DNA from 2 places in the Chimaeribacter sp. YP20170169 genome. Region 2 is predicted to be linked to the other one. Evidence: predicted binding sites of a transcription regulator. Region 2 holds the regulator's gene; the other holds the start of a gene.
The links. The regulator LexA, encoded in region 2, represses DNA repair genes until DNA is damaged. The targets are predictions, from matches to a motif close to TNCTGTATGTACATACAGNA.

Region 1 (4,696 bases), 1.1 Mb from region 2:
GTTGGGGACGTCGATGTACCACGTCTGGTACCAGCAACCGCTGCTGCTGTTGTGCGGCGCGATGTGGTACAACCTGTTAACGCTGCTTGGTCACCTGATCTATCCGATCCGGCCGCTACAGGATCTGATTGCCCGCAGTTTTGACCAGCTGGCCGCCTATTTGGATGCCAAATCCAACCTGTTTGATCCCGACCTTGAGGAGGGCAATCAGGCGCTGATTGATGTGGCGATGGCTAACGGCACACTGGTCGCGACCCTCAACCAGACCAAAGTTTCCTTGCTGACGCGCCTGAAGGGGGATCGCGGCCAGCGTGGCACCCGCCGCGCCCTGCACTACTACTTTGCGGCGCAGGATATCCATGAGCGCGCCAGTTCCACCCACGCCCAGTACCGTGAGCTGAGTGAAAAATTCCGCTACAGCGACATCATGTTCCGCTTCCAGCGGCTGCTGACTATGCAGGCGCGGGCCTGTCAGCATCTGGCACAGTGCGTTCTGCACCAGCAGACCTATCACCATAACAGCCAGTTTGAGCGGGCATTCAGCCACCTGCAGGCGACCCTGACTCGGCTCTCCGCCGACGCAGAGAACCGCGACCTGTTGCGGGCGCTGCGCCACCTGCTGAAAAACCTGCGCGCCATTGATGCACAGCTGGCAAACATTGAGTCTGAGCAGGCGAGCGCCGCCCTCTACGCCCATGAGCGGCTGTCGGAGGAGGGATTGTCAGGCTGGGGGGATATGTTGCTGCGTTTTCGCCGCAACCTGACGCCGCGCTCGGCGCTGTTCCGCCACGCCATTCGCATGTCCGTGGTGCTCTGCGTCGGTTACGCCTTCATCCAGGTGACCGGGATGGATCACGGTTACTGGATTTTGCTGACCAGCCTGTTTGTCTGCCAGCCCAACTATAACGCCACCCGCCGCCGGCTGGCGCTGCGCATCATTGGCACGCTGGCCGGGGTGCTGCTCGGCCTGCCGATCCTCTATTTTGTCCCCTCGACGGAGGGACAGTTGGTGTTGGTTGTCATCAGTGGCGTGCTGTTCTTTGCCTTCCGCACCGTGCAGTATGCCCATGCCACCATGTTCATTACCCTGCTGGTGCTGCTCTGCTTCAACCTGCTGGGTGAGGGATTTGAGGTGGCACTGCCTCGCGTGGTGGATACGCTGCTGGGCTGTGCCATCGCCTGGGCGGCGGTCAGTTTTATCTGGCCGGACTGGCGTTTCCGCCAACTGCCACAGGTGATTGACCGGGCGCTGAATGCCGACTGCCGCTACCTTGACGCCATACTGGTGCAGTACCATCAGGGGCGCGACAATCGTCTGGAGTATCGTATCGCCCGTCGCGATGCTCACAATGGCAATGCCGAATTGGCGTCGGTGATCTCCAATATGTCGGCGGAGCCAGATAACAGTGCCGATCGCCAGGAGCAGGCGTTCCGCTTGCTCTGCCTTAACCATACGCTGCTCAGCTATATTTCCGCCCTTGGCGCGCACCGCGGCGAACTGGGCGATCCGGCCGTCCTCGCCATTCTGGATGACACCGCCTGCTACGTCGATGGTGCGCTGCACCTGACCGAGCATGACGCCGCGCGCATCCAGCGGCTGCTGGCCCAGCTCTCGCAGCGGGTGGCAAGTATCACGCCGGAGGCCGAGAGCCGTGAGCAGTTGGTATTGCAACAGGTGGGGCTGGTGCTACGGCTGCTGCCGGAGCTGGTGGCCCTGCATCAGCGGCTGGCGCACCCTGCACAGGAGAGTGCGGCGTGAATGGCGGCCAGCCCACTGGCTGGCCGCCTGACCTCAAGGCTTACTTTTTGGCGGCGGGGTGGATGCTCTCATACCAGCTGCGCAACTCTTCACGGCGCTCCGGTGGCAGCGCCGCCTCATGGTAGCCCGTGATCGCCCCCTCCAGAGCAAACAGCACCCGGATGCTCAGGGGCGTTTTCTCGGTATCCAGCTTCAGATAGCACGCCTTGGCACCCTGTGCTTTCAGCTCAGCCGGGTTGCCGATACCGGCCTGTAGCAGCTGCCCCTCCAGGTTAAGGCCAATATTGGGCAAGGCCTTTAGCCGGGTATCACCTTGCTTCTCGCTTCCCTCGCGGCGGGCGCTCTCCACGGCGAGGGTCGCGAGCGCCAGCAACTGCGTCTCATCCGCCCATAGCGCCTCCGTTATCCGGTAATATTTCAGGGTCAACGGCAGGCCGCGACGCAGATAGCGCAGTCGCGTCATCCCCTGCTGGAGGAATTCCGCCTCAATGTGCGCCGTGGCGCGTAGATAAAGTTCACCCTGCAAAAACAAGCCGAACATCACGCCGCCGACCAATACGCCATAACCGCCGAACTGCGGACGAGTACAAATTTCACCCAAAGAGGCCAGCGCGAGCTTGGCGCGATCGATCCTTTTTTTGTATAGGTTCTTCATTACTATTTCCTTTAGTAAATAGGTCTATAAGCGAAATAACTGTATTAAGAACAGCGAATTACAAAATACGCAAACTGGGTGAGAGTGCCAAATACAAATTGCGTTTGCAGCGGATTACCTGCTAAATCTGCGAGCTGCTTTGAAAGAATGGCGTTGATTTTTGAATTTTCTGGGGATACTGTATATGCATACAGTGACTTCAGGGCAGGGAAATTATGCGTCCATCTCTTCATAACTATCAGACTGGCGAACACGCTCAAATCACAATGTCGTCCTCCACGCTACCAGCCTCACCGGAATACCAAGGTGGCCTGATCAGCGAATTTGTCTACAGCGAGGAGCAGCCTGTCCTGGCACACATCCTTCTTCCCCTCCTGCACCACCTCGGCGCCCAGTCCCGCTGGTTGCTCTGGCTGGCCCCTCAACAGAAATTGAGCCGCCACTGGCTACGTGATTCCGGGTTGCCGGTGGATAAAGTGGTACAGCTGCGCACCCTGCCCCCTGCCTCTACAGTAGAAGCGATGGCAAGGGCTTTGCAGAGCGGCAATTACAGCGTGGTGTTAGGGTGGCTGCCGGAACTGACCGACGCCGAACATGCCCGATTGCAACAAGCAGCACAACGCGGGCAGGCTTACGGTTTCATTATGCGCCCTCAGTTGGGGGAGCGCCGGGCGTGCGGACATTTCCCGGCCCTTAAAATTCACTCATCACGTTATCATTGACACAAATTAGGAATATTCTCATGAAAAAAGCCCTTTTTGACGTCAATAACTCTACAACCCGCCATTCAAGCGGCCTGTTTAACGTCCATTAAGGGTTTTTTCCGTCTAAATTCGTCACCAATTGCTCGAACATGTTAAAAATTATGTACGTTTTAAGCCATTTTTGCTGGCCCTGAAAACTTCATACTTGTAAGTTTCACGCCACGTTGTAGACTTTACATCGCCAAGGTTGCTCTATAAGGCCAAATCAATTGGCAAAGTAACTAACGGAAGCAATAACCTTGACGAAGGATTTTAACCAAGGGCTTATAACAGCTTAAAGCTCATTGCCTATTTGGATGATAACGAGGCGCAAAATGAAAAAGACAGCTATCGCATTAGCAGTGGCACTGGCAGGTTTCGCTACCGTAGCGCAAGCCGCCCCTAAAGATAACACCTGGTACACCGGTGCTAAACTGGGCTGGTCCCAGTACCATGACACTGGTTTCTATGGTAACGGCTACAACGGTGTTGGCAATGGCCCAACTCATGAAAGCCAACTGGGTGCAGGTGCGTTCGTAGGCTACCAAGCGAACCAGTACCTGGGCTTTGAAATGGGATATGACTGGCTTGGCCGTATGCCTTACAAAGGCAGCGTAAACAACGGTGCATTCAAGGCACAAGGCATTCAGCTGGCTGCTAAACTGAGCTACCCGATCAACGACGAGCTGGACATCTACACCCGTCTGGGCGGTATGGTATGGCGCGCTGACTCCAAAGGCTTCGTAAACGGCAACCGTATCAGCGACAACGACACTGGCGTGTCCCCGCTGGCTGCTGTAGGTCTGGAATACGCACTGACCAAAAACTGGGCTACCCGTCTGGACTACCAGTGGGTTAACAACATCGGCGACGCAGGCACCGTGGGTGCACGTCCTGACAACGCCATGCTGAGCCTGGGCGTCTCCTACCGTTTCGGTCAGGATGACGTAGCTGCTCCGATCGCTGCTCCGGCTCCGGCCCCGGCTCCGGTTGTTGAGACCAAGCGCTTCACCCTGAAGTCTGACGTTCTGTTCAACTTCAACAAATCCACCCTGAAAGGCGAAGGCCAGCAGGCTCTGGATCAGCTGTACTCCCAGCTGAGCTCCATGGACCCGAAAGACGGTTCTGTTGTGGTTCTGGGCTTCACCGACCGCATCGGTTCCGACCAGTACAACCAGAAACTGTCTGAGCAGCGTGCTCAGTCCGTTGTGGACTACCTGGTCTCCAAAGGCATCCCGGCTGACAAAATCTCCGCACGCGGCATGGGCGAAAGCCAGCCGGTTACCGGTTCTACCTGTGACAGCGTGAAAGGCCGTAACGCCCTGATCAACTGCCTGGCTCCGGATCGTCGTGTTGAGATCGAAGTGAAAGGCATTAAAGACGTTGTAACTCAGCCGCAGGCTTAAGTTAAACGCTCCAGATAATAAAAACCCCGCTTCGGCGGGGTTTTTTTATGCCAGCAATCAACCATAAAAAAACCGCCAATGCGGTTTTTATGTTCCCTTGACCACGGCCTACTCTTTCTTGGCCAGAATCTGC
Region 2 (4,696 bases):
ACGGCTGATGCTCGGGTTGGCGCTCAGCAGTGAGAAGGTGATGGCGTAGCGTTGCAGCGTCTCGCGCACGCCAGCCGCCAGCAGTTGCAGCGGACGGATGCGGGTCGGGTTGATGGATAGCTCGCCGTCGATGTCGATAATCAGCTTCTGGCGCGCCAGCTCATCACTCAGCGTCGCCAGCACCGTCGGCAGCTCCTCTTTGGTGATGTGCAGGAACAGCTCGGCCTTCAGCATCGGGTAGATGAGGTCAATCTGGCGCAGCAGCTCCGCGTGGCTGACGCGGCGGTGGTGCATCACGATGCTGGCAATCAGCGACGGCAGCACCAGCAGGTGGTGGATGTTGTTGCGGTAGTAGGTCATCAGCACCGCCTGCTCACGCGGCAGGATGATGATGTCACCGATGTTGTCCTTCTCCACCTCGAACTTGTTCATGTTCAGGGCGTGATCCAGCAGGCCAGCTGGCGTCTGGTCAGGCACTGTCACGTCGCCAGCGTAGGGCACGTTGCGCAGCAGTTGCAGGTAGCAGTCGAGCTGCTCCAGCAGTTGTTCACGGGTCAACGAGCGCTGGCGCGAGGCGAGCAGGGCGGTGGAGCAGAGGTTCATGGCATTGGCCGCGGCGGCATTGTTGATGCGCACCATGATCTTGTCCGCCAGATCCTGCACCGTCGGCGTCAGCCAGCTTGGGCGCTGCGCTTCGATCGGATCGATGGCGTCACGCCAGGCCGGCACGTGCTGGTTAAGGTAGCTGGTGAGGTGCAGCGGCTCGCCGAAGTTCACATAGCCCTCGCCGAGGTTACGCAGCTTGCGCAGCCCGCGCAGCATCTGCAAAAAGCCCTCTTTCTCTTTGGTCGCGCCACGCAGCTCCTTGGCGTAGGTGCCCACCTCCATCACATGCTCATAGCCGATGTAGATCGGCACGAGGGTGATCGGGCGGGTGCCGCCGCGCAGCATCGCCTGAATGGTCATCGCCAGCGTGCCGGTTTTCGGCTCCAGCAGGCGGCCAGTGCGCGAGCGCCCGCCCTCGACGAAGTACTCCACCGAATAGCCGCGCGTAAAGAGTTCGCCCAGATACTCACGGAACACCGTGGAGTAGAGCTTGTTGCCCTTGAAGGTGCGGCGGATGAAGAACGCGCCCAGTCGGCGGAAGATCGGGCCGGCTGGCCAGAAGTTCAGGTTGATGCCAGCCGCGATGTGCGGCGGCACCAGCCCCTGATGGTAGAGCACGTAGGAGAGCAGCAGGTAGTCCATGTGGCTGCGGTGGCAGGGCACGTAGACGATCTCCTGTCCATCCTGCGCCAGCTGGCGCACGCGATCGGCGTTGCTGACGTTGATGCCTTGGTAGAGGCGGTTCCACGTCCAGCTCAGGATACGGTCGGAGAGGCGCACCGTCTCGTAGGAGAAGTCCGCGGCAATCTCCTCCATCAGGGCGATGGCGTTCTGCCGCGCCTTGTCATGGGAGATCTTCTTGCTGCGCGCCTCATCTTCCACTGCCTTCTCAATCGCCTTGGAGGCCAGCAGCTTGTTGAACAGATCCTGACGGGCTGGCAGGCGCGGGCCAACGGCGGCCAGCCGCTGGCGGGCGAAGTGCATCCGCGCGACGCGCGCCAGCTTCTGCGCGATGGTCTTGTCGGTGCCGTGCTCGGTCGCCATGTAGCGCAGGGAGACGGTATTGGAGAAGCGCACAAAGCTGTCGCGCCCCAGCCACACCACGGCGAAAAACTTCTGGATGCCGTTGAGCAGCCGCAGGTGCGGCATCATCTGGCCATCCCCCTCGCGGCCCGGCGAGCGGCCGAACATCACCGAAACTGGCAGCATCTGGATGTCGAGCTGTGGGTTGTTGCGGTGCAGGTCGAGGTAGTCGTGGAACAGCTTGACCGACTCCTCCTGTGGGGTGTAATAGCGGAAGAAGCGTGGCCCCTGGCCGATGAACACATGGCTCGGCAGGTGGTGGCCGTCAATCTCCAGCGGAATTAATGGATCGGGCAGGTTCTGCGCCAGGCACTGCCGCCGCAGGGTCAGAAGGTCTGCCTTCGAATCATAGGGTAAAACGTAAAGTACCGGCCGGGTCGGATCCAGGCGGAGTTCCGTCACCGGATCGGCAGGTATCACCTTGCTTCTTACCAGCAATTTGAGCGGTAAGTTCAAAAGGGAGTAGTAAAGTTTGCGCCAACCTGACATAAAAATGTAAAGCCTCATATAAGCGATGCGCCGCAAGGATATCAGAAAGCCGGTTTGATATCTTTCGTCCCGAGTGGATGAATAGCCGCTAAAATATTGTTAATTCATCTTAAGGTGCAGAGCGTATGGCAAATCAAACAACCGGGTTAGTCCGTATCTATAAAGCGGCCGGTTATTCAGTAAAAGGACTGCTGGCAGCCTGGAAAAATGAGGCTGCGTTCCGACAAGAGGCCATGTTGGCCATCCCGGCCATCATCCTGGCGTTCTGGCTGGATGTGACCACCGTTGAGCGCATCCTGATGGTCGGGGCCATCGTGCTGGTGATGATCATTGAGATTATCAACAGCGCGATCGAGGCCATTGTCGACAGAATCGGGCCGGAGTTGCATCCGCTCTCGGGCCGCGCCAAGGATCTTGGCTCGGCGGCCGTTGCGTTGGCTATCATACTGACACTTTTCGTCTGGGCAATGGTGCTGCTGCCCCATTTGTCATAACTTGCGAAGATTTACGCAAAAGCGCACGGTAAACAGTGCAAAATGCACCAGAACCGGGGATTTTTCGCCTGTCAGGTTTTCAACTGCGCCGTAGCTGTATATACTCCCAGCAAGACTGTATAAACAACCAGGGGGCGGGATGAAAGCACTTACCACCAGACAGCAAGAGGTCTATGACCTCATTCGCGACCACATTTCCCAGACCGGCATGCCGCCGACGCGTGCCGAGATTGCGCAGCGCCTGGGTTTCCGCTCGCCTAACGCGGCAGAAGAGCACCTGAAGGCGCTGGCGCGCAAGGGTGTGATTGAGATTGTCTCCGGCGCCTCACGCGGCATCCGCCTGCTGATGGAAGAGGAGAACGGCCTGCCGCTGATTGGCCGCGTCGCCGCCGGCGAGCCGCTGCTGGCCCAGCAGCACATTGAGAGCCACTACCAGGTTGACCCGGCGATGTTCAAGCCGAGCGCCGACTTCCTGCTGCGCGTCAGCGGCATGTCGATGAAAGATATCGGCATTCTGGATGGCGACCTGCTGGCGGTGCACAAGACCCAGGATGCGCGCAACGGCCAGGTCGTGGTGGCGCGCATTGATGATGAAGTCACCGTCAAGCGCCTGAAAAAGCAGGGCAACATTGTGCACCTGCTGCCGGAAAACAAAGAGTTCACCCCGATCGTGGTTGACCTGCGCGAGCAGACCTTCTCTATTGAAGGGCTGGCCGTCGGCGTCATTCGCAACGGCGACTGGAGCTAACGGCATAGGGCGCAGTGCAGGAAGCGGCTGCGCCAGCCGGATACAGTCCTGAACTCCTGATAACGCCCCCTCGTGGGGCGTTGTCGTTTCTTCTCCCTGCCCGTGAGCGAACTGATGCCACTGATTGCCGCCCTACGGTTCGGCGAGACCGACCGCCAGCTCTGGCGTTTGGCGCTGCCGATGATCTTCTCCAACGTCACCGTCCCGCTGCTGGGGCTGGTGGACACCGCCGTCATCGGCCACCTCGACAGTCCAGACTACCTCGGCGGCGTCGCGGTTGGCGCGATGGCGACCAGCTTCCTGTTTATGCTGCTGCTGTTCCTGCGCATGAGCACCACCGGCATGACGGCGCAGGCGTTCGGCGCCCGCGATCCGGCGCGGCTGGCGCGGGCCTTTATACAGCCGCTGCTGCTGTCGGTTGCCGCAGGCCTGCTGATTTTGCTGTTCCGCCACCCGCTGATTGAACTGGCGCTGGGGCTGGTGGGCGGCCATGCCGCGGTGCTGGAGCAGGCGCGGCTGTTCCTTGAGATCCGCTGGCTCAGCGCGCCCGCCTCACTGGCGAATCTGGTGATCCTCGGCTGGCTGCTGGGGGTACAGCATGTGCGCGCACCGGTGCTGCTGCTGGTGATAGGCAACCTGCTGAACATTGTGCTCGACCTGTGGCTGGTGATGGGGCTGCACTGGGGCGTGCAGGGCGCGGCGTGGGCAACCGTCCTGTCGGAGTACGCCACCCTGCTGCTCGGGCTGTGGCTGGCAGCGCGCGTCATGCGGCGGCGCGGCATCAGCCGGGCAATGCTGGCACAGGGCTGGCGCGGCGATCTGCGGCGGCTGCTGGCGCTTAACCGCGACATCATGCTGCGCTCGCTGCTGCTGCAACTCTGTTTCGCCTCACTGACCATTCTGGGCGCGCGGCTGGGCAGTGAGACGGTGGCGGTTAACGCCCTGTTGATGAACCTGCTGACCTTTACCGCCTATGCGTTGGATGGCTTTGCCTACGCGGTGGAGGCGCACTCGGGGGAGGCGTATGGCGCGCGCAACCGCGGGCAGTTGCAGGCGGTGTGGCATGCCGCCTGCCGGCAGGCCGGGCTGGTGGCGCTGGCGTTCGCGGCGCTCTATGCGCTGTTTGGGACACAGATTGTCGCGGCGCTCACCTCGCTACCGGCGCTACATGCGCTGGCGCAGCACTATCTGGGCTGGCAGGTGCTGCTGCCGCTGGTGGGCGTCTGGTGCTACCTGTTGGATGGCATGTTTATCGGGGCGACGCGTGGCCGTGAGA

Region 1: sulA (SOS-induced cell division inhibitor SulA) is a predicted target of LexA. The motif match lies at 2,591-2,610, and genes of this name have one in related genera.

The regions. Positions count from the first base shown of each region.
Region 1 is NZ_CP176824.1:2,450,024-2,454,719, forward strand. It holds gene yccS (YccS family putative transporter) at 1-1,759, shown strand, start outside; gene ACK3SD_RS11165 (TfoX/Sxy family DNA transformation protein) at 1,800-2,414, opposite strand; gene sulA (SOS-induced cell division inhibitor SulA) at 2,681-3,136, shown strand; gene ompA (porin OmpA) at 3,493-4,563, shown strand; gene matP (macrodomain Ter protein MatP) at 4,672-4,696, opposite strand, start outside.
Region 2 is NZ_CP176824.1:3,517,891-3,522,586, reverse strand. It holds gene plsB (glycerol-3-phosphate 1-O-acyltransferase PlsB) at 1-2,178, opposite strand, end outside; gene ACK3SD_RS16045 (diacylglycerol kinase) at 2,304-2,672, shown strand; gene lexA (transcriptional repressor LexA) at 2,812-3,420, shown strand; gene dinF (MATE family efflux transporter DinF) at 3,535-4,696, shown strand, end outside.